DNA from 3 places in the Priestia sp. YIM B13486 genome. Region 2 is predicted to be linked to each of the others. Evidence: riboswitches for the same ligand, from Rfam matches in the RefSeq annotation. Region 2 holds a riboswitch; each other region holds the start of a gene.
The links. Region 2 has a riboswitch for thiamine pyrophosphate ahead of ACFX4G_RS23250 (thiamine phosphate synthase). Riboswitches for the same ligand answer to the same signal wherever they lie in the genome.
Positions count from the first base shown of each region.

Region 1: another riboswitch for thiamine pyrophosphate. It lies ahead of thiT (energy-coupled thiamine transporter ThiT); the one in region 2 lies ahead of ACFX4G_RS23250 (thiamine phosphate synthase).
Region 3: another riboswitch for thiamine pyrophosphate. It lies ahead of tenA (thiaminase II); the one in region 2 lies ahead of ACFX4G_RS23250 (thiamine phosphate synthase).

Region 1 is NZ_JBHZOZ010000007.1:45,909-56,851, reverse strand. It holds gene ACFX4G_RS18465 (YqcI/YcgG family protein) at 1-735, shown strand, start outside; gene ACFX4G_RS18460 (cupin domain-containing protein) at 710-1,018, shown strand; gene ACFX4G_RS18455 (cysteine hydrolase family protein) at 1,040-1,627, shown strand; gene ACFX4G_RS18450 (GNAT family N-acetyltransferase) at 1,720-2,211, shown strand; gene ACFX4G_RS18445 (hypothetical protein) at 2,315-2,683, shown strand; gene ACFX4G_RS18440 (amino acid permease) at 2,720-4,159, opposite strand; lysine riboswitch at 4,262-4,446, opposite strand; TPP riboswitch at 4,621-4,721, shown strand; gene thiT (energy-coupled thiamine transporter ThiT) at 4,756-5,364, shown strand; gene ACFX4G_RS18430 (ethanolamine ammonia-lyase reactivating factor EutA) at 5,521-6,939, shown strand; gene ACFX4G_RS18425 (ethanolamine ammonia-lyase subunit EutB) at 6,966-8,336, shown strand; gene eutC (ethanolamine ammonia-lyase subunit EutC) at 8,351-9,064, shown strand; gene eat (ethanolamine permease) at 9,086-10,435, shown strand; gene ACFX4G_RS18410 (TcaA NTF2-like domain-containing protein) at 10,579-10,943, shown strand, end outside.
Region 2 is NZ_JBHZOZ010000012.1:69,088-80,030, reverse strand. It holds gene thiD (bifunctional hydroxymethylpyrimidine kinase/phosphomethylpyrimidine kinase) at 1-276, opposite strand, end outside; gene ACFX4G_RS23270 (thiazole biosynthesis adenylyltransferase ThiF) at 299-1,318, opposite strand; gene ACFX4G_RS23265 (thiazole synthase) at 1,315-2,082, opposite strand; gene thiS (sulfur carrier protein ThiS) at 2,088-2,291, opposite strand; gene thiO (glycine oxidase ThiO) at 2,288-3,415, opposite strand; gene ACFX4G_RS23250 (thiamine phosphate synthase) at 3,399-4,022, opposite strand; TPP riboswitch at 4,145-4,246, opposite strand; gene ACFX4G_RS23245 (hypothetical protein) at 4,409-4,624, opposite strand; gene crcB (fluoride efflux transporter CrcB) at 4,672-5,061, opposite strand; gene ACFX4G_RS23235 (fluoride efflux transporter FluC) at 5,062-5,460, opposite strand; gene ACFX4G_RS23230 (amino acid ABC transporter substrate-binding protein) at 5,802-6,623, shown strand; gene ACFX4G_RS23225 (amino acid ABC transporter permease) at 6,607-7,311, shown strand; gene ACFX4G_RS23220 (amino acid ABC transporter ATP-binding protein) at 7,342-8,076, shown strand; gene ACFX4G_RS23215 (nucleoside hydrolase) at 8,111-9,055, opposite strand; gene ACFX4G_RS23210 (NADPH:quinone oxidoreductase family protein) at 9,235-10,230, shown strand; gene ACFX4G_RS23205 (Rrf2 family transcriptional regulator) at 10,283-10,714, opposite strand; gene ACFX4G_RS23200 (antibiotic biosynthesis monooxygenase family protein) at 10,781-10,943, opposite strand, start outside.
Region 3 is NZ_JBHZOZ010000002.1:368,669-379,611, forward strand. It holds gene ACFX4G_RS06025 (YusW family protein) at 1-143, shown strand, start outside; gene ACFX4G_RS06030 (superoxide dismutase family protein) at 332-922, shown strand; gene ACFX4G_RS06035 (phytoene desaturase family protein) at 1,039-2,526, shown strand; gene ACFX4G_RS06040 (helix-turn-helix domain-containing protein) at 2,601-3,833, opposite strand; gene ACFX4G_RS06045 (SDR family NAD(P)-dependent oxidoreductase) at 4,142-4,921, shown strand; gene ACFX4G_RS06050 (ArsR/SmtB family transcription factor) at 4,934-5,236, shown strand; gene ACFX4G_RS06055 (aldehyde dehydrogenase) at 5,250-6,650, shown strand; gene tenA (thiaminase II) at 6,679-7,368, opposite strand; TPP riboswitch at 7,463-7,560, opposite strand; gene ACFX4G_RS06065 (TspO/MBR family protein) at 7,787-8,533, shown strand; gene ACFX4G_RS06070 (hypothetical protein) at 8,837-9,019, shown strand; gene ACFX4G_RS06075 (sodium-dependent transporter) at 9,196-10,530, shown strand; gene ACFX4G_RS06080 (cell wall hydrolase) at 10,561-10,943, opposite strand, start outside.

The DNA of each region.
Region 1 (10,943 bases), on a different contig from region 2:
ATTTTAGAGTCAACGCATGTCCCGTTTTGGGGAAAAGATGCTTTTCAATATTTCCAAAGCGATATATTATCAGAAGAAAATCCATTTCCTTGTATATTAGGGGTAGAAGGCTTTAAAAAAGATTTACTGCGGTTTTCATTTGTGACTACTCCTTATAACTACCAAGATATTAGGAATGCAGCGTCGGCACTTAGAGAATACATAGATACTTTTAAAACCATAGGTCGCTATACATCCTTTGTGTTATTCTTTAAGCCTGAACATAAAGAACGTTCAATGGAAGAGTACGAAACGATGTTTTGGGATACGCTGACGTTTCTTCATCAAATTGATCAAAAGACATGGCCGCAAGACATTCCAAAAGATCCAAAAGATCCATTATGGGAATTTTGCTTTCACGGAGAACCTATTTTTGTCGTCTGTAATACGCCTGCTCATTCTTTACGTAAAAGCCGTAAGAGCAGAGGATTTATGATTACATTTCAGCCTCGATGGGTGTTTGAAGGTATGACAGGAGATTCAAAAATAGGGCGGCACGTACAAAAGGTGGTCCGCGATCGGTTAAAAACATATGATGACGTATCAGCTCACCCTGAGTTAGGGTGGTATGGACAGCAGGAAAACCGAGAGTGGAAGCAATATTTTTTACACGATGATAACAACTATACTACCGGACAGTGTCCGTTTAAATTAAAAAGGAGTGAGCAGCATGGACGTAAAAAAAGCCTCTATTAAAAAAGGAGTTGGCGGAAAGTTTGAAGAAGTAATTAAAGAACTGCTTCCGGCGTATACTGGATACGTTGAAGTACAGCACGATATTGCTTTTCAAACGCACCCATCTCATACCCATCCAACTGATGAAATTCTTCATATACTTGAAGGATCTATTTACTTTACAGTTGAACATGATACGGTTCTATGTCAGGCAGGAGATCGAATACATTTACCGAAACAAACGGTTCATTCCTCAAAAGCCGGTCCTGATGGGTGCACATACGTTATTTCCATTTTAAAATAAAGACGAAAGAAGATGATGCTTATGGTACGTTCCCGGCCAGTGCTGCTGCTTATCGATGTACAAGAAGGGTTTTATTCACCACAGTGGGGGGAAAGAAATAATCTAGATGCAGAAAAACATATGCTGACGCTACTGCAAGCATGGAGGCGCCAAAATTATCCTGTCATTCACGTACAGCATGCATCAGAAAATCCAGATTCTCCTTTACACCCAAGTTCGAAGGGGTTTCAGTTCAAAGAAGGGTTTGGTCCACAAGAAGACGAATACTTCATTCGCAAACACGTGAACAGCTGCTTCATTGGAACAGAGCTAGACAGTTATTTAAAAGCAAATGGCTATGATACGCTTATCTTAATAGGACTAACTACTAATCACTGCGTTTCTACGACTGCCCGCATGGCTGGAAATCTAGGGTACAGAACGTACGTTGTAAACGATGCAACAGCTTGCTTTGATTGTATGTCATACGATGGAAAAACAAGGCTTCCTGCAGAAGATGTACATACATTCGCACTGTCTTCTTTGCATGAGGAGTTTGCAACGGTCGTTTCTACAAAAGAGACACTTCAAGTTCTTCAAACCTTTCAATATGCTCAAAATCATAACTGATGTGCATGCACACATCGGTTTTTTTTATGTAGATTATGTTTCTTAAAAGAAGTAAAATAAAGATAATTCTATACTATAAGGAGTTTGTACATATGATCATTCGTTATGCTAAAGAAGAAGATTTACCTATGCTTGTTGAAATTTATAATCAGTCCGTTCAAACAAGTGCTGCTACTTTTGACTTAACGCCTGTAACGGTAGAACAAAGAAGGGGCTGGTTTAATAATCATATTAGCAATGAACTTTTTCCGCTTATTGTCGCGGAAAAAGATGGGGTAGTAGCGGGCTATGCTTCGCTTTCTTCTTATCGAGATAAAGAAGCGTACATTCAAACGGTTGAGCTATCGATTTATATTGATAAAAATCAGCAGGGGTATGGCATTGGAAAACAGCTTATGAAGCGGATTTTGGAATTGGCTAAAGAACTCAACCATCACGTTGTCATTTCAGGGATTACAAAAGGGAATGATATCAGTATCAAAATGCATGAGCAATTTAATTTTACATTTTGCGGAGAATTTAAAGAAGTAGGCTGGAAATTCGATCAGTGGCAAGATGTGCTTTTTTATCAGCTTATTTTATAAGATGTATGACACCTTTACACATTGTAACGTTTTAGTTTCATGTGTAAAGGTTATTAAAATAATAAGTCATTTTATTATTTTAATACGAAAGGTGTTAGCTATCATGAATACACATTTTCAATATCAGCATATAAGAGCTATTCCAAAAAGATGGTCCAAAAAAGAACTGCATATCCAGCTGAATAGAATCAAACACAATTCTGAACTATCTACTATAACAGCAGATCCGCTTTTTCATCTGTTACAATGTACTCGTTCGGGCCTTCAAACTAAGCAAGAAATCATAGACTACATCCAAAGCATTCCTACTCATCAACTTCCATCTTTTGTAACCCATTTAAGCAGGTTAATTCAGCATATTTATTATATAGAAGCTGCTGATTACTGCAATCGTCCCCTCAAAGGTTATATGCTTGTTATGAAAAAACAGCCCGCCTATATATCTCTACATTTTGCTGATCAGATCACATAAAAAAAGCTCTCTATTCTTTTGAATAGAGAGCTTTTTTTATTCGTATTTTTTCACTGTTACTTGGCATTCTTTTAGCGGAATAAGTTTTGACTTTTTCGTCCATTTGTATCCTAACCAAACAATTAAGAATAAAGGAAGTCCGATATAAGAAACAAGTACACCGTACCAGTCAATCGAATCACCCATAAACGCCGAATAGTTTTGACCTAAAATAACAACAGCACATAAAATAAAGGCAAAGATAGGACCAAACGGGAAAAGTTTTGCATGATATGGAAGTTCACTCAAATCATGACCTTGGGCAACAAATGCTCTTCTAAAACGATAGTGGCTGATTGCAATTCCTAACCAAGCAATAAAACCAGACATACCAGAAGCGTTAAGTAACCATGTGTATACCGCACCGTCTCCAAAAAATGAAGCACCAAATGCAAGTGTACCGACAAGTGCCGTTGCGATTAAGGCATTAACTGGAACGCCTCGTTTATTCACTTTTGCTAAGAACCTTGGTGCTTTTCCATCTTTCGCTAAGTTCCACAGCATACGCGTAGAAGCATACATACCTGAGTTACCAGCAGATAAAACGGCTGTTAAAATAACGGCATTGATAGCCGATGCCGCAAACGCCAGACCTGCTCGTTCGAATATTAGAGTAAACGGACTTACCCGCACATCATCACTTGCTAATGAATCCGCTGTGTATGGAATAAGCATTCCAATAACAAAAATAGCTAAAATATAAAATAACAAGATGCGCCAGAAGACTTGTTTAACTGCGCGAGGAACCGTTTTTTCCGGATCTTCACTTTCTCCAGCCGCGACCCCAAGCAACTCTGTTCCTTGGAATGAAAAACCAGCAGCCATAAAAATACCTAGTACAGTAAAGAATCCACCGTGAATCGGTCCATCACCAAGCGTGAAGTTTTTAAAACCTGGTGCTTCATTGTTAAAGATACCAAAAATCATCATAATACCAATAACTAAAAAGATGATAACTGTTACTACTTTAATTAACGAAAACCAAAATTCAGATTCACCAAATCCTTTTACAGAAAGGTAGTTAAGCCCAAACATAATTAATAAAAACAGGGCACTCCATAAAATAGAAGAAGAGTTTGGGAACCAAAATTTCATAATAAGGGCTCCAGCGGATAATTCAGCTGCAATCGTAATAGCCCAGTTATACCAGTAGTTCCAGCCGAGAGCGAAACCAAAGGATGGATCTACAAAACGAGACGCATACGTACTAAATGAACCAGCTTCAGGCATATAAGCTGCGAGCTCTGCTAGGCTGGTCATCAAAAAGTAAACCATGACGCCAATGATAGCGTAAGCTAAAAGCGCTCCCCCAGGTCCTGCTGTGTGAATTGCTCCACCACTTGCTAGGAATAAGCCGGTTCCGATGGCTCCTCCTAATGAAATCATCGTTAAGTGGCGAGATTTCAACCCACGTTTTAATTCTTGCTGCTCTTGCATAGATAAATACTCCTTTCGAATGTACGGAAAGAGACGGGATAACATAAAAAAAGCCCGCAGTATATGTGCGCGCTTTTAAATCTGAAAACCGCGTCAACCTTCCGTGAAGATAGCTCTTCACATCACTCGCATGATGTGACAGTTCTGTTCCTGTTCGGAGACAGCCCCAGCTTAAATCAACCGAGAAGTGATCTAAACTTCGGCAATTTTTCCTTTCAAGCAACATCCTCAATGTTCTCTGCATTTCCGTTACTTTACTATTAAAAACTGCGACCTCTACCTCATCGATTAGGATGAGGGTTTTTTATATTCAATTGACATAAAAGAAGTATAACAAATACTAAAACGATTGTCATTATAAAAAATAGATTCAGAAAATAGAAACATCTTTGAAATCTCTCGAATCTATTTTGTTACATATGGTATAATGAATGTTGTCATAATACTACATAAATATCCGAACGTACCACAGGGGGAGCCGCCGTGCTGAGAGTGAACGAAATGTTCAGACCCTTAGAACCTGTTAGTTAACGCTAGCGTAGGAATGTGGGAATAGTAGCATATCTATTTGCTTACTCCTGTGTAAACCGTTTGATATGAATGATTCAAAAACAGGAGTGAGAAACGTGAATAAAGCATTACCTTTACAGGCTAAAATTGAAATAGCTATTTTTGCAGCATTAGCACTTCTACTTGATCTTTTGCCTTCCATTAAGATTGCAACGGCTGTGAGTATTTCGTTCTCCATGGTGCCCATTTTTATTATGTGCTTTCGCTGGGGAGTAAAAGGCGGGGCTCTATCTGGTCTATTATGGGGGCTGTTGCAGTTGGCAACAGGAACGGCTTATATTTTAACAGCGCTACAAACGTTTATTGAATATATTGTGGCTTTTGCTTTTATAGGTTTTGGAGGTGTTTTTTCGCAATCTATTAAAACAAATTTAGCTAACAATAACAGATCAAAAGCTTTTGTTTTGATTGTTTTATCCCTTGTTATCGGCAGCTTCGCACGGTATTTCTGGCACTTTATTGCGGGCATTATTTTTTGGGGATCATATGCGCCAAAGGGTATGTCCGCTCTATGGTATTCTTTTTCAATGAACGGTATTTCAATGGTAGGGTCACTAATAGCCTGCTTAATCATTCTTTCACTATTAATTCCATCCGCATCAAGAATGATTGTAACTAAATCACACTCATCATAAGCAAAAAGACTAAATCTACCAAGATTTAGTCTTTTTTGTCATTTGTCACCTTTGTTTACACAAAAGTGTGTCAGGTTTGATAACATAGTTAGTGAAATATTCAAAAAACTGTTTTATGATAATCACCATATTCAAACGAGATAAGGGATTGATAGCATGCTACAGAAATGGATAACGAGCATAGGTTTAGATATTGGAACAAGCACAACAAAATTGATTGTAAGCAAGCTGTTAATAGCAAATCAACAAAATCAATTTACGCTGCCAGGCTGTCAAATTATTGATCGTCGCGTAACGTATGTAAGTTCTATCTATACAACCCCTATGCTAAACGATGTTGAAATCGATGTTCAAAGATTAACGGTACTACTAGAACAAGAGTATAAGAACGCAGGAATCTCCTTAGATCAAGTGGAGGCAGGTGCTGTGATCATCACAGGAGAAACGGCCAGAAAGCAAAATGCAGAAAGTATCGTTCACTATCTAGCCGAACATGCTGGAGATTTTGTTGTTGCAACAGCCGGTGCTGACTTGGAAGGAATATTGGCGGCAAAAGGATCAGGAGCAATCCAACATTCCGCTGAAACAAATGCAGTAATTGCCAATATTGATGTAGGAGGAGGCACCGCTAACATCACTTTATGTCAAAACGGAAAAGTGATCGAAACGTTTACGCTGCATGTAGGTGGAAGATTAATTCGGCTGAATTCAGACGGCTTTGTTACCTACGTTTCACCTTATTTAACTGAATTTTTAAAAAATAATTCTTTAACACTGCGAGAAGGTGAAAAAGCAACATTTGAAAAACTCTCGTCTATCTGTCAATTACTAGCTGAAGAAACCGTGAATTATGTAAGAGCACTAATTCAAACCTCTTCGCTGCTCGTTTCTCCTCATACAAGATCTTCTATCCAACCAGAAACAATTATGATTTCAGGAGGGGTAGGAGCAATGATGGAGAAGCAAAAGCCGAAAACAGTGAGGGAAGTGGCCATACACGGAGACGTTGGTCCGCTTCTAGCATATCATTTTCAATCCATCCAAGTATCTCAATCCGCTGAGACAACGCGCGCTACTGTAATTGGGGCTGGTATGCAAAATACAGAAGTTAGCGGATCAACCGTATATATTGGGTCGAAGCGGCTGCCGTTAAAAAATATCCCGATTGTAGAGATACCCGTTCAGCAAGAAGAGACGTGGAATCCGCAGCTGTTTCAAGAAAGAGTTCGAGCGGCATGTATGCAGGCTTCAACTCTTTTCAGGGCAGAAGACCCCCCTGCTGCTATTGCTTTATCTCATTTTCCTTACTGCAGCTATAAGATGCTTCAAGAATTAGCAAAAATAATAAGCGATGAATTTATTGCTTGTTTTAAGGGAGCTAAGTGCCTCGTTGTTCTATGCGAACAAGATATTGCAAAAGCTTTAGGACAAGCACTAGCTAAACAGAGGAAAGAGTTAGAAATTATTTGTTTAGATCAAATTGATTTTACACACGGAGATTACATCGATCTAGGGTTACCAGTAGCCGGAGAAGCGATCTCCGTTTCCGTTAAAACGCTCGCTTTTTCATCATAATCAGCTGAACACACAAGGAGGAAACGATGTTTAAAACTACACGAATGTTAGGAGAAACATTTTCATTTTATAGCTTAAAAGAAATCATGGCCAAAGCAAACGAAGAGCGTTCTGGAGATCAGCTCGCAGGAGTTAGCGCTGAGTCAATGAAAGAACGAATGGCAGCAAAGCAAGTTCTAGCTGATATCACACTTGCTGATATTCGAAATTACCCGCTGCTCAGCGCAGATGAAGACAACGTCTCGGCATTAATCGAAAGTCAGATTGATTCCTCTGTTTACGACATTATTAAAAATTGGACAGTAGGGGATTTAAGAGAATACCTTTTATCCGATCAGCATAGCGGAGAAGACCTTCTTGCACTTAGCAAAGGATTAAGCAGCGAAATGATTGCGGCAGCTACTAAAATTATGTCCAATTTAGATTTAATTCAAGGAGCTGCCAAGATAGAAGTGCAAACTACTTGTCAAACGACTATCGGCCAAAAAGGAGTATTGGCTTCTCGGGCCCAGCCTAATCATCCTTCAGATAACTTAAAGGGAATGAGAGCATCTCTATACGAAGCGTTAAGCTATGGAATTGGAGATGCGGTTATCGGAATTAACCCTGTTATTGATACAACGGATAATATTTACGCGCTTTTAAATGAAACAAAAAATATAATCAACGAATGGTCAATTCCTACTCAAAACTGTGTATTATCACACGTAACGAGTCAAATAAGAGCAATTGAAAAAGGAGCATCAGCAGACTTGATTTTTCAAAGTTTAGCAGGTACAGAAGCTGGTAATGATTCATTTGGAATTTCACTGTCTATGCTTGATGAAGCGACAGCGCTAATTCATGAAAAAGGAACGGCAAAAGGTCCAAACCGCTGGTATTTTGAAACAGGACAAGGTTCTGAACTGTCAGCAGAAGCTCACTATAACATTGATCAATTAACGCTCGAAGCTAGATGCTACGGCTTAGCTCGTCACTACAAGCCTTTCTTAGTTAATACAGTTGTTGGATTTATTGGACCTGAATACTTATATAACAGCAAACAAGTTCTACGAGCTGGGTTAGAAGATCATTTCATGGGTAAAATGCACGGCCTGCCTATGGGAGTAGACGTATGTTACACCAACCACATGGATGCTGATCAAAATGATATGGATAATTTAAGTATGCTTCTGGGAACAGCTGGAGTGAACTTTGTCATAGGAGTGCCCATGGCTGATGACTGCATGCTAAACTACCAGTCTCTTAGTTATCATGACATTGCAACAGTACGTAATGTGTTAGGCCGTACCCCAACGCCGTTATTTCAAAAGTGGCTTGAAGATCAGCGCATTATGGACAACGGGCGCTTTACATCTAGAGCCGGAGACCCAACTATTTTTATGAATTTGATTTAAGGAAGGTGCTTACTATGATACCAAAGTCAAATCGCGATCAGCTTGAAACACTTAAACAATTTACCCCTGCCCGCATAGGTGTCGGCCGTACAGGAACAAGGCCGCTAACAAAAGACGTTTTATCTTTTCGCACGGATCATGCTGCAGCCGTAGACTCTGTATATGGAGTAGTTTCAGAAGATATTTTAGCCGAGTTTAACCTTTTCTCTGTGAATACACGCGTGGAGTCAAAAGAACATTATTTAAAACGACCGGATCAAGGAAGGTTATTAGCAGATAACGCTAAGAAAGAAATTTTCAAAAACTGCGTGCGGCAGCCTGATGTACAAGTAGTAGTCTCAGATGGACTGAGCGCCAAGGCAATCGAAGAAAACATAAGCGACGTGTATCCAGCTTTAATTGACTCCCTGCAGTCATATGGACTTCATATCGGGACTTCATTTTTTGTGAAAGGGGGACGGGTTGCGTGTATGGATGAAGTTGGCGAGATCATAAAGCCAAAAGCACTTGTGCTATTGATTGGAGAGCGACCTGGACTGGTCAGTGCTGAATCCATGAGTGCTTACATGTGCTATGAACCTAGCAAAGGCAAAAAAGAGTCTGATCGTATGGTTATTTCTAATATTCATAAAAGAGGGACGCCTCCTATTGAGGCAGCCGCACATATCGGTACCATGATTGACAAAATGATTAAGCAGCAAACAAGCGGTGTACATCTTATTGTCTAAACATCAAAAGGAGGAGAACGTATGGCGTTACAAAAACAATTGAAACCTATTCATTTATGGGCTATTTCAGTGGGCATGGTTATTTCAGGACAATACTTTGGGTGGAATTACGGGTTTGAACAAGGCGGGATTATTGGGCTTGCAATTGCAACCTTAATTGTAACTGTGTTTTACACAACGTTTATGTTCAGTTATGCAGAGCTTTCAACATCTATCCCGCAAGCCGGTGGACCTTCAGCTTATGCAAGAAGAGCACTTGGACCTTTTGGGGGATATATCGCAGGAATTGCCTGCTTGCTTGAATTTATTTTTGCTCCTCCTGCTATTGCAGTGTCAACAGGAGCATACCTGCATTTTCTCATTCCAGCCGTTAACCCTGTATACGCAACGGTAGGTGCCTTTATTTTCTTTGTTTTATTAAATTTAATCGGGGTAAAAGAAGTAGCGGTGATTGAGCTTACAGCTACCATTGTTGCACTAATTGGTTTATCTATTTTTTATGTAGCTGGTTTGCCTCATGTACAAACATCAAATATTTTTAATGATCATTCATTTATTAACGGGCCAACAGGGGTACTAGCAGCTATTCCATTCGCTGTTTGGTTCTATCTGGCAATAGAAGGTGGAGCAATGGCAGCGGAAGAAGTGGAAAATCCTAAGAAAAACATTCCTAAAGGATTTATTGGAGCGATTATTACTCTAGCAACCGCAACGTTGTTTACACTATTTGTAACAGCAGGACTTGGCGGAGGAAGCGGGAAGCTAGCCGATTATCCACTTCCGCAGGCGCTGTCTTCTGTATACGGAAACGGCATTTCAACCGTTGTTGCTATTATCGGGCTATTCGGCTTGATTGCTAGCTTAAATGGAATCATCATGGGATTTTCAAGACAAACCTATGCGCTTGCACGAGATGGTTACTTCCCTAAATTTCTTGCTAAAACGAATAAAAAAGGAGTTCCTGTCGGCGGTTTGTTGATTCCGGGAGCAATCGGCGTGATTTGTGCAGGATCTGCAACGTTTGCCAATGCACTTATTATCTTATCCGTGTTCGGAGCAATGATGATGTACTGCATCAGTTTAGTTTCTCTTTTCATTTTACGTAAAAAAGAACCTAACCTGTCCCGTCCTTTTAAAGTGAACTACCCGGTCGTGCCAAGCACTGCCTTAGTATTAGGGATTCTGTGCTTGTACAGCATCATAAAATACAGTGTTCTTACAACAAATTTAATGCTGTTTGGCGTTTCTCTACCTTTAATTTATGTGATTCTTGGAATTTTCCTTCTTTCAATTATTTACTATGTCTTTTATGGCTCTAGACAGCTCAAAAAAGAAGCAGCCAATTCATATCAAGAAGCATCCATTAAATAGGAAGGAAAACGGCTCGCTGTAAAGGCAAGCCGTTTTTCTTGCGAAATTAAAGGGTTGAGCGTTTTTTTGTAGAATGATATACTAGGTCTGTTTGTTGGAAGAATATACATACATTTATATTAGATAAAGAAGGGGCAATTATGATGAACAAACGTAATACAATCATTATCACGGTTGTTTCATCTATTCTGTTATCAGCCTGTCAGCAAGAAGAAACATTAAAAGACGGAAATACAATGATAGTAGAAAAAGATGCAAAAAAAGTACTAAACGAACCAAAAACACAGGTAGAAAGCATTCAATCGATTGATTTAAATAAAGAAGCAATGAGCGGGAAATTTATTACAGCCTGGATGACTGATTACTTTTCAGCGTTTGGAAAGGCAGCGGATCAAAACTCTTTTGATGATTTAAAACCTTTTTTGAAAGCGGACAGTTCTTTTTATAAAGAGCAAAACCTTCTTGTTGAAAATTTCACACGCCAAGGCATCGAGCAGAAGAAGCAAAC
Region 2 (10,943 bases):
ACGAGCCACTGCGTAAATAATATCAGCACTGAACAACATACCTGTCTTCACTGCATTAGGAAATAAGTCAGTGGCAATTGAATCTAACTGAGTTTCAACTGCTTCTACTTCTAAAGGATAAACTCCTTGAACGCCAACTGTATTTTGTGCGGTCACAGCTGTAATAACAGACATGCCAAAAACGTCACGCTCTTGAAATGTTTTTAAATCTGCTTGAATGCCTGCTCCTCCACCGCTGTCTGATCCAGCAATGGTTAATGCTTTTGGTACTGTCATGCTTGAAACCTCCATCTCTTTCTTACCCAATATACCGATGATAAAGTGACTTTGCTTCTACTATATCGTTTGTTCCATGGACAAAGACGCGCCCATCTTGAAACATAACTAAACGGTAATCATCTACATAAAAAGAAAGCAGATACGGATTCTGTTCAATTTTATATCCTTTTTCTTTTAATCGTTCACCTAAAGACTGCAGCGGCTGCTTGGCTGATTTGCCCGGACGGATTTGTACCGTGTTTCTTCCGCATAGCACAGCTGTTTTCGTTTGATTTTCATATTGTAAAAAGGGATACGTTTGTTCACTGCCGCATGAGCGGCAAGCAGATTTGCGAAACACGTTCACATTGATGCTCGTATACTCATTTTTCCATACGTCAAACGAAACAAGTTCCCTCCTGAGCGCATTCCAGTCTCCGACTAATATTTTTAACACTTCTGTTACTTGATGAGCGACTACCATTTGGACAGCAGGACTAATAATCCCCACTGTATCACATGTTAACCCTCCAAGCGGTACAGATTCAAGCAAACAGGATAAACACGGTGTTTCACTTGGTATGATAGTATAACTAATTCCATAACTTCCTACACATGCTCCGTAAATCCAAGGAATATCATATTTTTGTGATAAATCATTCATTACAAGGCGTGTGTCAAAATTATCGGTTGCATCAATCATAACATCTACCCCCTCAACAAGCTGTTCTAAAACTTGAGGGGTACCGTCTGCTACGTGCGCTTCTACTTTTACATCGTGATTAATATCGTGAAGCCGTTTTTTAGCGGCAATTGCTTTTGGAATTCTTTTATCAGCATCTTTTTCACTATACAATTGCTGCCGCTGAAGGTTGCTCCATTCTACATAGTCCCGGTCAATGAGCGTTATTTTCTTTACCCCCGCTCGCGCAAGGGCCTCCGCGTTCCCTGTTCCAAGAGCACCTGCTCCTACAATCAGAACATGCTTTTCTTGAATTTGCTGCTGTCCGCCTTTTCCAATAGGTTGAAACAATTCTTGGCGGGAATAACGATTAATCAACCGATACTCATCCCTTCTGTTGGACTGCTTGCCGTTGCATATTGTTTCTTTTCAATACGTCCTGCTTCAAATGCTGCTCGTCCTGCTTCAATCGCTAACTTCATAGCACGAGCCATTTTCACAGGATCTTTTGCTCCTGAAACAGCTGTATTTAATAACACACCATCTGCTCCTAACTCCATAGCTTGAGCTGCGTCTGAAGCCGTTCCAATACCTGCATCTACAATTACTGGAACAGTTGATTGTTCAATGATAAAACGCATGTTCAACGGATTAATAATACCTTGACCTGAACCTATAGGCGAAGCTCCTGGCATAATGGCATGTACGCCTAACTCCTCTAAACGACGCGCAAGTAAAACATCATCTGATGTGTAAGGTAAAACGGTAAAGCCCTCTTTTAACAGTTCTTCACTGGCTTTTAATGTTTCAACTGGATCAGGAAGCAGCGTTTTATCACATCCAATTACTTCTACTTTCACCATGTCACAAAGTCCAGAAGCCTTTGCTAATTTAGCAATACGTACGGCCTCTTCTGCATTTTTTGCTCCAGCAGTGTTAGGCAAAAGAGTGAAACGCTTCACATCAAGCGCTTCTAATAAATTAGGCTGATTTTGATCAAAAATATCCATTCGTCTCACAGCAAATGTTAAAATTTCTGTTTCTGACTCTTCTACCGCTTGACGCTGAGTCGTAAAGTCCGGAAATTTCCCTGTCCCTAATAATAAACGTGAATTAAATGTATATTGTCCAATTTTTAACATACTCTTCATCCTCCTCCGACAAATGAAACAACTTCTAATATATCGCCATCTTTTAAGCATGCATCGCTATGTTCTTCTTTTTGCAAAATGTTCTTGTTTAGCTCAACAATTACCACTCGTTCATGCAGGTTCTGAGCCTGCAACAAGTGCTCGACCGTTTCAATTTCATCTCCAAAAGTAACGGTCTTACCATTAATGATTAGATTCAATGAACTCCCTCCATTACTCTTGTTAGCTGAAATGATGTAAAAAATGAATGATTCAGCTTTTTCCCTAACAAAGCATCAGCCATAATTTTTCCAGTTGCAGCACTTAATAAAATACCGTTTCGGTAGTGGCCAAACGCCATGTGTAGATTCGCTATTTCAGGATGCTCTCCTAAATAAGGCCAGCCATCATTTGTTTGTGGACGAAGACCAGCCCATGCTTTTTCAAATGTGGCTTCTTTAATAGCTGGCAGAAGCGCCGAAGCTTTATTCAGCAAAAATTGAATACCTTGTGCAGAAACCGTCTTGGTAAAGTCATGCTGTAGCTTAGTTGCCCCGATTACGATTCTTCCACCAGTCTTAGGCACTAAGTAAAAACCTTCATCTAAAAAAATCGTTTTAGAAAGCAGCGGCTTATGACTTCGAAGAGCAATACACTCCCCTTTTACGGGAAACACGCGACCTAAATGTTCAGAAGAAATAAAGCGTTTAGCCCATGAGCCTGCTGCAATAACTACTTTTTCTCCGTAAAAAGAGCCTCTGGACGTCTGTACACCTTTTACTGTTTCATTTTCCATAATAAGAGAATGAACATCACAGTATTCGAATATATCTGCTCCGTGATACAAGGCTCCATGAGCAAGAGCTTGCGTTAACTTAGCCGGAGCTAGCTGGCCGTCCCCCGGTATTGTAATGGCTCCGTATATGTCTGGAGAGAGACCGGGTTCTAACAAACGCGCTTCTTTTACATCGATCCATCTTACATGTTCATCCCATTGGTGGTGCTGAGCGGCTTTTTTCTTTAATACGTGTGCATCTTCTTCTGTTACAGCGACTTTTAATAAGCCTTTTTGAATGAGCTCTACGTCGATGGCCGTTTTTTCTTTTAGTTCCTTCACCAGCTCAGGAAACATGCTTCTGCTCTTAATAGCAAGGTCTAAAAGAGGACCTTCTTCATCAATTTCAGCTTGAGCACCTAAAATACCAGCTGCTGCACTTGAAGCTTCACAACCAATTTGATTTCGTTCAAGAATGGCCACTGATGCTCCTTGTTTTGACAAATGATAAGCGATAGAAGAGCTGATTATGCCTCCTCCGACTAACAGTACATCATAATGCTGCTTCATTTTCTCCACCTCCAGATGTCCATATATGAGAATATTGTTTAATCGCTTTAAGGGGATTTTGCGCAAGCATGACACCAGACATCACAGCTATACCGTGTGCTCCTGTTTGAAGCACCTCTTTGGCATTTACAGGTGTAATTCCTCCAATGGCAATAACCGGTATCTGTACAGCATCTACTACTTCTTTTAGTGCTGCTACCCCTCGACTTTTTAATCCTTTTTTTGAATGTGTTGAATAAATATGTCCGTATAGAATGTAGTGGGCACCATCTTTTTCAGCTTCTAAAGCCTCTTCCACAGAGTGAACTGATTTTCCGACAATAAGAGAAGGAAATACGTCTCTAACACACGAAACATCTAAACTATGATAGGCAAGCTGTACGCCTTTTGCTTTTAAAGCATGCGCTACATCAACTCGGTCATTTACAATAATTTTAGAGAGACAAAATGGCAGGCTTTCTAGCAAACATTGAATCTGCTTTGCCGTTTTCTTTTTTTCTCTAATATGAATGGCACCCGCAAAAGGCTCAATAGCCGTTAAAATGTCCCGAACCTCTTCAATTGGCTGCTTATCTGTTGTAACGACATGAAATTTAGGAATATCCATATGATCGAAACCTTTCCGTTCAGAATAAAGAGAAATTTCAATCACTTCATCTTGTGTAGAGGGCTTTATTACATACAAAAAAACCACTCTACAACGTAGAGTGGTTAGCATGCATCGTTATGTAAACATGATCGCCACTTCCCTACGCTGGTACAAACCAGATCAGGTTCAAAGGGTCCGAAATACATTCGTCTCAGCTTCAAAAAGCTCCCCTAGTGATTGCTATTTATTGATTTTGTTTTCGCACTTAAAATTATAACACAACTAGATGTAAATACAATATCTCTTTATGCTCTTACGGCTCTCTTCCTTTTATAGATGTATCTTTTAAGCTTCTTTACTAAGTAAGAGGTCCGGCGCACCTCATCATTCTGCTTTTTATATGATTAGTAATCGGTATAGTCGTCAAATTCTTCCTTGTCTTTTTCCTTTTTCCGATCCCATATAAACAGCAGGAGTAACATAATAAAAGTTAGAATATAAAAACCGTAAAAAATAAATGCCGCCACAACATTTATAAATAAAAATAAAAAACCGATGATCTGACCTGCAACAGCTACAATCAACAAAATGTATTTCCAAACTTCTGCTTTTCTATCCATTCTCTACTTCTCCGTCTTTTTGTTTTTCCCTACTAGAAACGTTCTCTTTACTTAAATAAAAACGTTCCTGCCAGTAAACCGACTGTAAATAAACCAACTGTTCCAAATGCTGAAATCCCCACATACGCCAGCATTTTCCGATAAGATTTTTCTCGAATTAACTGTACGGTTTCCACACTGAACGTTGAAAAAGTGGTAAAGGCACCAAAAAAACCAATGCCAATCATTAAAAATATTGAATCATCATAAGCATGACTCGGAACCTTTCCATAATAACTACCGTAAAAAAGACCAAGCCCAAACGCACCGAGCAAGTTTACAAACAGCATTGATACTGGAAAAGGAGGGTTTGAAACTGTTTTTGTAACTTTTAAACCCAAAAGATAACGGCATATTCCTCCAGCTGCCCCGCCAAGTGCCAAGCTCACTATGCTCATTTACTTCACCTCATGTACTTTCACTAAATTTTTCCCTGCCGCTTCACCGCATAGATAGCCTGCTAAAGCAAGAAGGATTCCACCTACTAAAGAGACCATTACATAAATGGCTCCCCAAAATAAATGGTGCTGAGTGAGAGAAATGACGTCTCCTGCAAACGTTGAATACGTTGTAAAACCGCCGCATACGCCAACTCCTAGTCCAAGCTTTATCCATTCTTTTGGCTTTTTCCACACAAAAAATCCTGTTAATAGGCCTAGTATGAAGCTTCCTAATAGGTTTTCAATTACCGTTCCTATTGGATAGCCCGTATATAATAAGGAAAGATTCAGCAAATAACGTGCATATGTACCAGCGATAGCACCAAAGGCAATTGAGATCAAGTTTATGGCTTTCATCATATCGCTCCGTTTCATAAATTCTTCTTTAAGTGTACCATAAGGAATTTATTTCTACCTTAACATTTAACTATATGTTTATTGCACCAAAAGTCATGAAAAAATGAAAGAGAAAATCGTCGCATGAAACTTCCTTTTTACTCCTCAAACCTCCCTTAAAAATCCACTTAATCCAAATTTTAAAAACTTTCTGTATCCTTATGATAAACCGTGTATAGAAGGTATATTTCCCTTATTTTAAGTCACATTAATCGTATAAGTTTTTTTTGTTGACTTTTGCTGTGTTCTTGTTTAGTATCACAGAGTATCATTTCCTATCAGAATACTAGGGGGTTTAGAAAATGAAGAAATTTGCTGCACTTTTGTCGCTACTATTAGCTTTCACAGTTGTGCTTGCCGCATGCGGTTCTAGCTCAAAAAATGAAGCAAACAATGGAGACAATAAATCTTCACAAGAGGATTTATATAATAAAGTGAAAAAAGATGGCGTATTAACAATTGGAACTGAAGGTACATACCCTCCGTTCACTTTTCATGATGACAAACAAAAGCTAACTGGGTTTGATGTAGAATTGGCTCAAGAAGTAGCTAAACGTCTTGGCGTAAAAGCTGAGTTCAAAGAAACACAGTGGGATGGCATGTTTGCCGGATTAGATGCTAAACGCTTTGACATGATTGCTAACGAAGTGGGTATTCGTGAAGATCGTCAAAAGAAATACGATTTCTCTGATCCATACATCCAGTCAGGCGCTGTATTAATTGTTCGTAAAGACGAAAAAGATATCAAATCATTTAAAGATTTAAAAGGAAAAAAATCAGCGCAGTCATTAACAAGTAACTATAAAGACATGGCTCAATCTTATGGTGCAAACATTACGAGTGCTGAAGGTTTTGCTCAAGCAGTAGAACTAATGAGCGCAAACCGTGTTGATGCTACAATCAACGATAAATTATCGTTCCTTGACTATAAGAAAAAGCACCCTAACGCACCTATCAAAATCGCGGATGAAAAATCCGATGGTGCTGCAAGCGGCTTTATGTTTAGAAAAGACAGCGGTAAGTTAGTGGATGAAGTAAACAAAGCATTGAAAGATATGAAAAAAGACGGAACATACGCAAAAATTTCTAAGAAATGGTTTGGCGAAGATGTTTCTCCTAAATAATATTTTTCCTGATGGAGAGCGATTGAATCAATTGATTTCAATCGCTCAATCATCTCTCTTACCAATGCTAAAGGGAGCTATTCAATATTCTATTCCACTAACATTAATAAGCTTTGCCATAGGCATTGTGTTAGCTGTTTTAACAGCACTTGCTCGCTTGTCGTCAAATAAGGTATTAAACATGATTGCACGTGTATATGTCTCAATTATTCGTGGAACGCCTTTGCTTGTGCAATTATTTATCATTTTCTACGGATTACCTAACTTAGATATAACAATTGATCCATTTATCTCTGCTGTTATTGGATTTTCATTAAGTGTAGGTGCTTATGCATCTGAAATTATCCGAGCAGCAATTCAATCTATTCCTAAAGGACAGTGGGAAGCTGGCTACTCACTTGGTATGACCTATTCCCAAGCGTTAAGACGGATTATCTTACCGCAAGCAGCACGTGTATCGATTCCGCCATTATCTAACTCTTTTATTAGTCTTATTAAAGACACGTCACTTGCATCGCTTATTCTTGTTTCTGAAATGTTCCGTCAAGCTCAAGAAATTGCTTCAACTAACTATGAGTTTTTACTTCTTTATAGTGAAGCAGCGCTCTTGTACTGGATTATGTGCACAATCTTATCCATTATCCAAGGACGCATTGAAATAAGACTAGATCGTTACGTATCTAAATAACTGTTTCAAGTAGCTAAAGGAGTTTTTTATATGATTAATATCAAAAATTTGCATAAATCATTCGGTGATTTGCAAGTATTAAAAGGGATTGATTTGGAAGTTGAACAGGGCAAGGTAATTGTATTAATCGGCCCTTCTGGATCCGGTAAAACAACTTTTTTACGTTGCTTAAATCTGTTAGAAATCCCAACAGACGGTACGATTGAACTTGATAAAAAAAGCATGAATTTTACCAACCCTGTTCGTAAAAAAGACATTACTTCATTTCGAAGCCTAACAGGTATGGTCTTTCAAAACTATAACTTATTTCCTCATAAAACTGCACTTGAAAATGTTATGGAAGGTCCTGTAATTGTAAAAGGTGTTTCCACTCAAGAAGCAGAAAAAAGAGGGAAAGAATTATTAACACGAGTTGGCTTAGGAGACAAGCTCGACTTTTATCCTTTCCAGCTGTCTGGCGGACAACAACAGCGCGTTGGCATCGCCAGAGCAATGGCGATGGATCCAAAAGTTATGCTGTTTGATGAGCCTACTTCAGCTCTTGATCCTGAGCTTGTAGGAGACGTTCTTCAAGCCATGAAAGACTTGGCAAAAGAAGGAATGACGATGGTGGTGGTAACTCACGAAATGCGCTTTGCCCGTGAAGTAGCGGATGAAGTTATTTTTATGGATCAAGGCGTCATTATGGAAAGAGGGACACCAGATAAAATATTTTCAAATCCTCAACAAGAGCGGACACGTCAATTCTTGAATATGATTCATTAAAAAGGTTGCACACTTTCATGTGCAACCTTTTTCTTTATTTGGCTACTGCTTTTTTCATCAAATCTGTAATGTACGTAAAGAATGCTTCAGCTGTGACATCATATACGACATCTACAGGTCGTCCCTCTTCGGAAATTTCTGTTCTTCCTTGGCTCGGTGTTTCTGTATGCACAATACTCGAAACGGTTTTTACCTTCACAAGTGTTGAATTCCCTGTAAATGCTGTTGTGAGTACATCCCACAAATAATATGTTGAATTGGTTTCAACGTGTACAAGCGGCGGGCAAGCCGCGTAGCACTGCCCTACAAAGTCTACTCCTTCATATCTTCGAAGTGAAGCCCACATTTGACGAATAGCGGGCGTTAAGGGAACTTGATTCGTGCTTTCTAAAGCAACCATCTCAATTTTAATTTTGCTTTTCCATACTTTCGCTACTGCTTCTGGATCCCAAAAAGCATTCCACTCCGCCGTTCCATCATGTTCGGGCTCTTGCACGTTTCCTACTTCTTGAAATGTACCGCCCATCCATACTAACTTGTCAATTTTCTTTTCTATTTCCGGCGCTTTTTCCAATGCTCTTGCTAAATCTGTTAACGGTCCTGTAAACAATAAAGTTGTTTTCCCGGCTGTGTGCTGCAATGTCTCGATTAAATGATCATGAGCAGGGAGCTGACTTATTTTTGTTTGTACTTCCCCTTTTTCATTTAAAATCGGCAGTGCATCTACATAAAACGTATGCATGCGCCACTCCTTTGGAAATGGATTCATACCGCGTGAAGTAGATTTAGCGACCTCAATATCATAACTTCCAAAACGATCAATAATCTTTTGGCTTGCGCTGATACCTGGCTCTAGATATCCGTCAGCGGGAATAACAGATACCCCTGTTACCTTTACATCATCCATTTTCAGCAGTAAAAAAAGCGATACTAAATCATCAATGCCTGCATCATGGTTAAAATATATGTTTGTGCTCATTTCTCTTCTCCTCTTTTCTATGTATTGCTAACTAATAGCTATACCGCTATTTTATAATGAAATAATCTCTTTCGTAATCAAAGTATTAGGAACTTCTTTTACTATTTTCTATAATGGGTATAGAAATAAGGTAGTCTATGTATAGATATATACATCTCATTATAGAAAGGAGAAATAAAATGGAGCAATCATTTTCAGCATTAATCGTAGATAAAAAACGTGAAGAGCAAGTGGAGGCGTCCGTCCAAGAACTGACGCTAAACGATTTGCCAGAAGGCGATGTACTTATTCGCGTTCATTATTCAGGGGTGAATTATAAAGATAGCTTAGCCAGCATCGCAAACGGAAATATTGTGACAAGCTACCCATTTGTTCCAGGAATCGACCTAGCAGGAGTTGTTGTATCTTCTGACAGCCCTGATTTTAAAGAAGGTGATCATGTCATTGCAACAAGCTATGACATTGGCGTATCACACTTTGGAGGCTATAGTGAGTATGCGCGCATACGCAGCGAATGGATTGTCCCTCTCCCTGAAAATTTAACGTTAAAAGAAGCAATGATTATCGGAACAGCTGGCTTTACAGCTGCTTTATCTGTGCATCGCTTAGAGGAAAACCATACTAGTCCATCTAATGGCTCTGTGCTTGTAACAGGCGCTACGGGAGGTGTAGGAAGCTTTGCGGTTGCCATTCTTTCAAAATTAGGCTACACAGTGGAAGCAAGTACGGGAAAAAGCTCGGAAGCAGCTTATTTGAAAGAGCTTGGCGCTTCCTCTATTGTAGCCCGTGAAGATGTTTATAACGGCAAATTAAAAGCATTAGGCAAGGAAAAATGGGCCGCTGCGGTGGATCCTGTGGGCGGAGAGCCTCTAGCTTCTGTTCTCAGTCAAATTCAGTACGGAGGCTCTGTAGCGGTCAGCGGGCTAACGGCTGGAGGCAAAGTGCCAACAACAGTCTTTCCCTTCATTTTAAGAGGGATTAATTTATTAGGTATCGATTCTGTTTACTGTCCAATGCCTACTCGAAAAGAGATTTGGAATAGACTTGCTAATGACTTTAAGCCTGAAAGCTTCGAACCTTTCATTCAGCAAGAAATTTCACTACAACAGCTCCCTGAGGTACTTCCGACTTTATTAAAAGGACAAGCTCGAGGACGAACAATTGTGAAGCTATAAAAAAATGGAGAAACCTAGGTTTCTCCGTTTTTTTACGAACAGAAGCATGTTATTATGCATCTATTTTTGCTATTAAATCCGTCACTAATTCTTTCATGGTCACATCCGCTAAGACTTGTTCCATGGCATCTTGAGAACGTTTTAAAATCAATTCAAGAACACTTTGAATATTGGCTCCTACAGGACACTCCACATTCGGATTTTCATGCATTTGAAACAATTCTCCTTCTTCCACTGCCGCCACCGCTCGATAAACGTCCAGCAACGTTATCTCTTCTAGATCTTTCAATAGATAAGCTCCGCCAGCTCCGGCTTTTACACCTACGAGTCCAGCTTTCTTTAACATCCCAATTACTCGTCTTATAACAACAGGATTTGTATTTACACTGCTAGCAATCCACTCTGAAGTACTAGGATGACTGCTATCTACTTTAATTAAAGATAGTATGTGAACGGCCACGGTGAATCGACTGCTAATTTTCATTGCTCTCACTCCTAATTTGTTGTAATCATTATAGTTACAACATTTATGAAAGTCAAGCATGCTTTTTTAGGAAAGAATGTCCTCTTCTACCGCCTCATAAAAACGCATCGTTTTCTTGATTTCCATAGCTTTAGAAAATGCTTTCGTTTTCTTTTTATTCGCTTCTTTATGTTCGTTCACATGTTCCTCTCTTGAGATCCACGCTTGAAAGAACTGCTTGTCTTCCCAC
Region 3 (10,943 bases), on a different contig from region 2:
ATTTTGATCAGCGCACGCCCGATGAAGATGTAAAAAAGGAAGTAATCGATGCGTTTGGTCTAAAAAAAGATTTTCAGTCGTTTGAATTAGAAGTTCGTTTTTCAAACGGAACGGAAAAAGAATACAACTTTAAACAGAAGTAAGACGTTAAAACAAAGTATTTTAGTTGAAGGAAAATCCGAACGATGAATTGAGGTTCTTCATTAAGAATCCAACTCGTTCGGATTTTTTCATTGGTAAGGTGAACGTATGTCTCAATCTTATTTTTGATGTCTAAAAAAAGGAAAATAGTGAAAGGATGGTGATAAATAAGAAAAAGGAGGAATCACGGATGCAAAAGTTGATAATGAACGGATGCGTAGTCTTTGTTCTGTTATTGTTAGGAGCATGCAGCATGGTAAAAGAGCAAAATAACGCTCATGAAAACCACCTGAAAACAGAGGAAGCGAAAGAAACAAGCGAAGTATCGGTAGAACCTGTTAAAGTGGATTTAACAAATACATCGGGCAAAAAAGTAGGAGAGGCTACCCTGTCAGAAGCAAAGAACGGCGTGCACATTAAATTAACTGCTCAAGGTCTTTCACCGGGAAGACATGGATTTCATATTCATGAAATAGGAAAATGTGAGGTGCCGGATTTTAAAACAGCGGGTGCCCATTTTAATCCTTTTAAACGTGAACACGGCTTTAAAAATACAAAAGGCCCGCATGCAGGTGATTTGCCCAATCTAGAAGTTGCTCCAAATGGCAAAGTAGATACAGAAATTTTTGCTTCTCTTGTCACGCTGCAAGAAGGAAAGCCGAATTCTCTTTTGGATATGGATGGATCGGCATTAGTGATACATGATAAAGTCGACGATTACACAACGGATCCTTCAGGAAACTCAGGAGATCGGATTGTTTGTGGAGTGATTACAAAATAAGCCAAAAAGCTGTGAGATCATTCACGGCTTTTTTATTTCAGTAACGAGCCGCTTCTAAATTGCGGTAAGCTTCTTTTTTTTGCACAATAAAAGAAAGAACGAAAGAAGGTGAAAACATGCATAAGCAAGTTGTTGTAATAGGCGGAGGAATAGGTGGGTTAACAGCGGGAGCGCTTTTAGCTAAACATGATTATGAAGTGACGGTTTTAGAAGCTTCTCGAGAATGGGGAGGCTGTGCAGGGAAATTTCAGCGCCATTTGTATACGTTTCCTGTTGGGGCGACGCTTGGAATGGGATTTGAGCACGGAGGGATACATGAGCGAATCGGCACGTACCTTAGCCTAGAAGTTGAAAAGGTTTCTCTTGAAAAAATCATGAAAGTCCATCTTCCTCATCGTACACTGATTTATTATCAAGACCGGCATCAGCATATTTCCTATCTTCAAAAACAATTTCCTCATAAAGCAAAAAATATTAGGAGCTTTTATGAAAATGTTTTTAGAATTGCAAAAGAAATTAGCAAGCTCATGCAGCCTCTGCCGGTTCTTCCTCCTCTGACAGTCGGTGAGTGGAGCAGGCTAGTAAGTTCGTTGAATGTTGGTTCTGTGAAGCTGTTGCCTTATTTTCATCAATCGTTTAGTTATTTACTAAAAAAACACAGCTTGCTAGACGAAGCGGACTTTCTTCATTTTGTTGATGGTCAATTAATAGACAGCATGCAGACAACGAGCGAGAACTGTTCAATGCTTATTGGGTGTTTGGCGTTAGATATTTATCACGAAGGAGCTTTTTATGTGAATGGCGGCTTATACAAAGTCGCAGAAGCGCTGCAAAAATCGATTAAAGCCAGCGGAGGAAAAACGACTCTAGGAAGGAAAGTAGTAAAGATAGAGCGTGATAATGACGGGTGGATCGTGCATGATCATAGAGGTAACCGTTACCGTGCATCAGACGTTGTATGCAACGCGCCGGTTCAAAGCTTAAAGTCTTTACTGCATGATGAAGATTACCAACATATTCATAAGCGGGCAAAAGAAAAAAGCGAGCTTCCGCAGTGGGGAACGTTTTCGATGTATTTTGCGATTGATGAAAGAGATCTGCCGCAAAATGTAGAGTTGTTTCAGCAAGTACTTCAATCCGAACAAGGGGAAATGACAGAAGGAAATCATTTATTTATCTCAGTCTCTCATCCTGATGATCGTTTTCGAGCCCCTGAAGGCAAGCGTACAATTACAGTGTCTACTCACATTGATCTTAGCAAGTGGAGCAACAAAGAAGCCTATGACCTTCAAAAACAAGTTCTTGAGAAAAAAATGGTAGCAGGCATTAAAACCATTATTCCTGGCATTGGAAAAGCAGAGCATCAAATTTCGGGAGCTCCTAAAGCATGGGAAAGGTTCACTTCTCGCCCAAACGGGGGAGTGGGAGGCTTTCCGCAAACGTTAGATCATGCCTTGTTCAAGAGCATTTCGCATCGATCTGGCTTACAAGGACTATGGTTATGCGGAGATACAGTGTTTCCGGGAGCGGGAACTATAGGCGTATCGGTAAGCGGCTATCATGTGTTTCAAAGTATAACGTCTCATCGCCATACGTTACCTTAACATTTTTTACATACAAACTACTATTGTTCATACCATTAAAAAACACCGGCCCTATTACCATAGGGCCGGTGTTTTCAGGAGAGGAACAGCTTCCACCACTTCCGTTTTCGCTTCATATCAGCAGCGGCGGTTTGTCTAAAGGTTTGGACAAAATCACTAAACATCTCTTCGCGTTCAGCTACGCTCTGACGATGAAGCTTACGTTCTTTCTCCATTTCTTTTAAATAATAGACTCGTTCCTCATTCATTGAATCAATTAAATCACGAAGCTCTTCTGTCGTATTAGTTGAAGAATTGTTTAATTTTTCAACCATAAATTTTACTTGATTCATCGCAACGGTGGAATTACTGGAGAATCGGTCTAATAAATACTGCATTTCTTTAGAGGATTCATCCGCATTCTCCATGACATCTTTCATGAACAGGCGCATATCCTCGGTTTTCTCTTCAGCAATTGTTGAATAATCTTCAATCAAAGAAGTGACTTCATCAAACGATTTTTCGTTAGAACGGATAATTTTTTTAGACATATTTTCTACATCTCTTGCACTGCGTTCTGAAGACTCAGAGATGTATGCCCCGACCGATTCCACCATTTCTACAGTTTGGGTAGCACTTTTTTCAAGCTCTCTTTTTACTTCTCCGACAATTTCTTCGCGAACTTCATTTCGCATACCTTCTCGCATTTCTTTTAACAAATCAGCTTTAAATGTATCAAGTACCTCAAACACATCTTCATAGCGGCGAACAGCTTCTACTAATTCCCCTTGAAGCAGTTCTTTTTCATTCACAACAAGGTCGTTTGGTTTTGGCTCTTCAATAGAAGCAGAAATAGCCTGCTTTTCTTCTTCAGTAGCTAATCGTGCTTCAGGTATAGGAGGGGTCTTCTCCTGCTTATTTTCTGAAATGCTTTCCTGTTTTTCAGCAGCTTTTTTCTTTTCTTGCTTCATTTGTTTATTGGAATGTTCTTGAAAATCAATGACGTTTTCTTTTTTAGCAGTTTTCAACTGTGCCGGTTCTTCTTCTTTTGAAACCGCTGCCTCTGATTCCATCACTAAATGCTCCTGTGCTTCTTGTTCTTTTATCAGCAGCTGAACGTATTCTTTGACTTCATCTAACGTACATTGTTCATCAAACAGCTGTTTAATATCATTAAATAATTCAATTTGTTCCTCTGTATAGACACGGGCTCCATCTACTCGTTCAATTGTTAAATAGCTGCCCAATAATTTTTCCCATTGTTTTAGCGTTTTCTTTTCTACCTCTAATTGATCACTTACTTTTTTAATTGTATATGACTCCATCATTTTTCATTTCCTCCCTTATCTATTTTCATCCAACTATGTAATGGATTATTTGTTGTATGTTGTATTCACCATATCTTCACTTGTTTTCCTGCTAGGTGACAAAGGTTGTCAAAACTAGACGACATTAGCCTTCTATGTAAAGAAAACGCATATTTTGTAAAAAAATGTACAGAAATGCGTAAATGGAAAAAATGGAAAACACAAAAGAAAAGAAGAGTATAGAAAACAGTTGACGGGAAAAAATGAATCCTATAAGATAAGTTTAAATGTTTAAGTTCTTGAACATATAAACATAAGGAGTGAACACTATGTCACAGCATTATGCGCTCATCACCGGTGCGTCGGGAGGAATAGGTAAAGAATTAGCTTATCAATTCGCAAAGGATGGGCATCCTGTAATTTTAGTTGCCAGAAGCGCTGATAAACTAGCCGCTATTGGAGAGAATTTAAAATCTACTTATAATATTGAAGTCATAACGGTTGTTAAGGATTTATCAAGAGAAGAAGAGATACAGTCATTATATGAAGAACTTAAAAATAAAAAAATGCACGTTGACTATTTAGTGAACAATGCTGGTTTTGGACTATACGGCAAATTTATTGAAACAGCTTTAGATGAAGAGTTAAACATGATTGATTTAAATATTCGAGCATTAACTCATTTAACAAAATTATTTTTACCGGATATGGTCAAAAGAAATCGCGGGAAAATTTTAAACATTGCATCTGTTGCTGCATTTATGCCAGGTCCACTTATGACGGTATATTACGCAACGAAAGCGTACGTATTATCTTTCACAGAGGCCCTTGAAAATGAATTAAAAGGTACCAATGTAACGGTAAGTGCTCTATGCCCGGGTCCAACTAAAACGGGTTTTAGCGACCGAGCCCAGCTAAGCAACTCCAAGCTTTTTCAAAGCGGTGCAACGGATGTAGAAACAGTAACGAAAGTTGGCTATAAAAAATTTATGAAAGGGCAGACGGTTATCGTACCAGGAGTACAGTTTCGTCTCGCTACGTTCATCCCGCGCTTCGTGCCAAGAAAGTGGCTTACATCCGTTGTCCGCAGAACACAAGAAATTAAATAAAGGAGAATCTATATGAGTCAAAAAGCAGTCGAGTTATTTCGTGCCAGCATTCCTATTTTTCAGGCGCTAAGTGATTCAGCAAGACAAGATATTATTTTGCTGCTCGCGGAAAAAGAGCCTTTAACCGTAAATGAAATTGCAAATGAGTCTACGCTATCACGACCGGCAATTTCTCATCATTTAAAAATTCTACGCGATCAAAAGCTTGTGCAAATTGAGCAAAAAGGAACGCAGAGATATTATTCATTAGCTTTAAATGAGGCAGTTGAGCTATTAAAAAACTTGCTTGCTACAGTTGAAAGCGAATGTTTATAGGGAGATGAAAGAGATGAACCACGAGCGATTTTATATAACAGATGAAACGGTCATTGAACATATTGTTTCTACACAAAAGCAGTATTTCTATGCGCAAAAGACCAAGAGTATCAGCAGCCGTATTCAAGCGCTGAATAAGCTAAGAGACGCAGTCAAACAAAACGAGCAGAGAATTATGGATGCTTTAAAACAAGATTTAAATAAATCTGAAGTAGAGGCGTACACGTCGGAAATTGGGATTTTACTAGAGGAGATTCGGTTTACGCTTAAGCATTTAGCAAAATGGATGAAGCCTAAAAAAGTAAAAACCGCTTTAACACATGTGGGCTCTAAAGGGAAAATTGTTCCTGAACCGTATGGAGTCGCGTTAATTATTGCTCCGTGGAACTATCCGTTTCAATTAGCATTGTCTCCTTTAGTAGGAGCGATTGCCGCTGGAAACACGGCGATTATAAAACCTTCTGAATTAACGCCTAGCGTATCTCGCGTTATACAAGAATTACTGGCTGAAGCTTTTGACCCAGCATTTGTGACGGTGATTGAAGGCGCTGTAGACACGACGAGCCTGCTTTTAAAACAGCCACTTGATTATATTTTCTTTACGGGAAGTGTAAATGTAGGGAAAATTATTATGCAAGAAGCAGGGAAGCAGCTTATTCCAGTCACGCTTGAGCTAGGCGGAAAAAGTCCGTGCATTGTACATGAAGACGCAAACCTAGATCTTGCAGCGAAGCGAATTATGTTTGGTAAAGGGATGAATGCAGGCCAAACGTGCGTTGCTCCTGATTATTTGCTCGTGCATCAAAAAGTGAAAGCGCAGCTTGTAGAGAAACTTCGCGAAGCAATTTCTCAATTTTACGGTAGTAATCCACTTGAAAGCGACCGCTACGGCCGTATTGTCAGTGAGCGTCATTTTACTCGGCTAGTTGAGTTTTTAAAAGACGGAAATGCTATAGTTGGAGGCGGGTACAATAAAAACACGCTAACAATAGAACCTACGGTGTTAAGTGAAGTAAGCTGGACATCAGATGTTATGCAAGAAGAAATCTTTGGGCCTATTCTTCCTATGATTGAATATGAAACACTAGACGAAGTCATTCATAAAGTTCAAGAAAAAGCTAAGCCGTTAGCTCTTTACTTATTTACAGAAAGTGAAAATGTGCAAAACGTGATAACGGAGCGCCTTTCATTTGGAGGAGGCTGTATAAACGATACGCTTATGCATATCGCTACGCCATATTTGCCGTTTGGCGGAGTGGGAGAAAGCGGCACGGGTCAATATCATGGAAAAGACAGCTTTCAGACATTCACTCATTTTAAAAGCATGCTGTCTCAAACAACCAAGTTTGATTTGTCATTCCGCTATCCTTCGGAAAAACAAAGCTTGAAAATGATCAAAAAACTATTGAAATAAAAGAGCCTCCTGATAGGAGGCTTTTTCGTTATTTTGAAAGTGAAAGCTGAGAAAGCGGCCATTTTTCTTGGGTATATGCCATTTCCCAAAATAAATACTCCAGTTCACAGCTTTTGATGAAGTGATCTTTCATACGGTTACGTTCTTCTTCAGTAGCTTGTTCGGCGAGTTCATCAAGCTTGTTACAAAACCATTGTGTTGTGCCATTCATTTCTTCATTATTATAAAACTGAATCCATTCATAAAAAGGATGAGAAGGAGATGGATTTACTTGTTCTGTAATGCGCTGGCCAATTTCAACGTACGTCCATGGACATGGAAGAAGCACTGCAATGATTTCTGCTAAGCTGCCTGTATGCGCAACACTTGTCATATGGTTAATGTAGTGGCTGGCCGTCGGTGAAAGCGTCTCAGTGTGAAGGTCTTCATAACGTACGCCTGCTACTTCACAAAAATTATTGTGAGGGTGTACTTCACTATGTAATACCGTAGAAATGCCGGCATTAAAGGCTTCCATTTCGGTACGCGTGCGGCATTTTGTTAAAGCAGCGCCGTAAATGCGAACAAATGCTGTTAAGTATTCGTAATCTTGAGAAACGTAGTGAATAAGCGCTTCTTTTGGCACGTTTCCTTCAGCAATTCCTTTAATAAAAGGATGGTTAAAAATGGCTTCGTAAATATAGTTTGCTTCTTGTCTTAATTGAGATGAAAATGACATCAAAATCCTCCTTTAATATGAGGAAGTCACAAACAAGCACATAAAGGAAATAAAAAACACTCCGTTTATAAACGGAGTGGCAAAGGACAGTAAAAACTGAACATTGCCACTTTCCTACGCTGGTATGAGCCAGATCAGGTTCAAAGGGATCAAGAAAACTTGTCTCAGCCGGTGGCACCCCTAGTGGACTTCCTATTAATCTAAGTTTAACTTACCATATATTCTGAAAAATAGAAAGCGTTATGGGAAATTGTGTGCTAACCGCTTTTCTTTCTTAAAGAGGAAATTTCTTAAAGCTATTTTTAATCATTTTTGTTTAAAAATGCATATTTTTAGGGAAGAAGAGGTATTAATGAAGGGAAGAGCCGTTTTCGTCTCCGAAACACTCCCATATAAATAGAAGAAAGGAGAGAACAAAATGGCGAAATTTCGTTTGTATGCTGTATTAAATACAGTAGGCTTGGCTATTACACTGCTTGTGAATTATTTAGCAAATGCCATTCCAATAGGAGGCAAAACAACGGGAGAAGCTTCTGCGCAAGTTCCTACGTTGTTTACACCAGCGGGTTATGCTTTTGCTATCTGGGGCGTTATTTATTTATTATTAACCATTTGGGTTATACGCCAATTTTTTGCAAGAGAAGATCAAAAGGAAATATATGCACGTATCGGCATTTGGTTTTTTCTAAACTGTTTGTTAAATAGTGCGTGGATCTTTATTTTCCAAAACGATTACTATAAGTTATCTCTTTTAGTTATGCTCTTTATTCTAGGCACATTAATGATTGTGTATTCCATTATTCAGCATTCTCGAATGACGACATGGTTTATGCGTCTGCCGATTTCGCTTTATCTTGGATGGATTTCTGTTGCGACTATTGTCAATGTGTTTGTCGTATTTCAAGCAAATGGAATACAGCACTTGCTTGGCTTAAACGAGTTAGCATGGACGATTATTATGCTGCTGGTAGGAGCTGTGCTGGGCATCATGTTTACATTAAAAAACCGAGACGCTGTTTATCCGCTTGTTTTTATTTGGGCTTATATTGCCATTGCAGTGAAGCAAAGTGGAAATCAGCCAATTGTCATTACTGTCATCATTTCAGTTGTTTTATTAGCAATTGCCATTATTGTGGGATTGATTAAACGCTATAGACGTTTTTAAAAAGAAGCTCTAGCTTTTGTAAGCTAGAGCTTTTTATGATGCTCTTTTGATTGTAAAAAAGCAGCTGTAAAAGCAATTAAGCTAATTAAAATACCAAAAGGAACAACAATTGGTACGAATGATAAAATAAATGTCATAAGTGTAACCTCCATGTTGCATCGGTGCATAATGAAAAATTCAACTTTTTTAAATTGAAGTTCCGCTATTATAGTATGCTAGGCTTTATGTTTGGAGCCTATATGTTTAGAAATAAACGAAAAAGGCAACATACGTTACATACAGGTTATATTAGGAGGAGTTAAAATGGAAACATATTTAGTCGCTTACACGGATAAAGATGATATGGAATATAAACAAGTGACGTGCGAGAGTTATGAAGATGCAGAGCGTACGGTCCTTCGTTTAGAGAGAGAAGGGCATATGCATATTGAAGAAATTTCAAATCAAGAAGCCTACCGTGGAGATGAATCCTCGTACAGAGAATAAATTTTGAATAGAAACACCAACCTTAAAATGAAGAAGCAGCTGCTTCTTCATTTTTTCTATTCTATATAGATATCGTTTTATAGAAAAAAGTAAAACGGGAATGATTTTCTTCTGCATTTATGGTACAGTACTAATCAGGTGAGTTTTGAGTTTAGAAGAGGAGAGAGTAACATTATATGAGTAAAGGAAATCAGTGGTCTTCACGCCTCGGTTTTATTTTAGCATCTGCTGGGGCAGCAATTGGTCTAGGAGCGATATGGAAGTTTCCATACGTAACGGGAACCAGTGGCGGTGGAGCGTTTTTTGCGTTGTTTATTTTATTTACGATTTTTATTGGATTGCCGCTTCTGTTGGCAGAATTTATCATTGGAAGACATACGGGGAAAGAAGCGATTAGTGCTTATAAGGCAATTGCTCCAAAATCCGCTTGGGTATGGATTGGCAGGCTGGGAGTACTAAGCTGTGTCGTTTTGCTTTCCTTTTACAGCGTCGTTGGCGGCTGGGTGATTTTATATACGATTATGAGCGTAACCGGTATGCTAAGCGGAAAAGAGTACGGTCCGTTGTTCAATGCCGTCATTAGCCAACCTTATGTAGTATTAGGTGCACAGGCGCTGTTTTTATTAATTACAGTGTTTGTTATTTCAAAAGGCGTACAAAAAGGAATAGAGCGTGCTAATAAATACATGATGCCGCTGTTATTTATTTGTTTTATCATTATCGTGGTGCGTTCTTTAACATTAGACGGAGCAATGGACGGAGTAAAGTTCTTTTTGAAACCGGATTTTTCAGCCATTACAGGGTCATCTGTTCTCTATGCGCTCGGTCAGTCGTTTTTCTCGCTTTGCGTGGGATTATCTTGCATGGTGACATATAGCTCTTATTTAGGGAAAAAAGTAAGCTTGACGCGTTCAGCTGGGACTATTGCTATTTTGAACTTGTTTGTTTCGCTGCTGGCGGGTTTGGCTATTTTCCCAGCCGTTTTTTCATTTGGATTAAAGCCAACTGAAGGACCTGGACTTTTGTTTGTGGTCTTGCCAACAGTATTTGAGAAAATGCCGTTTGGTACCGTCTTTTTAGCACTGTTTTTAATTTTATTTCTATTTGCTACGCTTACGTCTGCTTTCTCACTGCTGGAAATTATCGTAGCTGCTTTAACCAAAGACGATCAGACAAAACGAACTCGCTACGCTTCTTTATCAGGGATTCTTGTGTTTGTGGTAGGTATCCCATCAGCGCTTTCGTTTGGTGTACTAAAACATGTCTCACTTTTTGGCAGAAGTATATTTGACGTAGCTGACTTTTTTGTGAGCAACTTAATGCTGCCTCTGGGAAGTTTAGCCATTGCGATTTTTGTGACATTTAAAATGAAAAAAGAAGCCGTGTACGAAGAGTTTATTTCAGGAAGTACAAAAGGCGCTAAATTATTCAACGCATGGTTCTTTCTAGTTAAATACGTATTGCCTATTATTATTATAGCTGTTTTATTAAGCTTACTTGTTGCATATTAAAAAAAGCACTCATCTGAGTGCTTTTTTTGTTTATTTTGCAAACACGTGATTTCCGATTGTGATCGTAACCTGTTTTTGACGAAGCCATTGGTCGCTTGTTTTATCTGGATTAAAGAAGAATAATGAACCTTTTCCTTGACCTCTAAAAGCTAGTGCTTCATTTACAGCTTTTTTTGCTTCAGCATCAGCTGCTTTATTAATTTCACCGTTTTGTACAGGTGTAAACTGTGTACCTTGATAAATGACATCATGAATAGAGTTTGGGAAAGAATCGCTATCCACGCGATTTAAGACAACTGTTGCTACAGCCACTTTGCCAGCGTAAGGTTCGCCTTTTGCTTCAGCTTGTACAAGGCGAGCTAACAATTCTTTATCACTTTCGCTAATAGAGTTAGGGATTGTTAGTGTTTCAT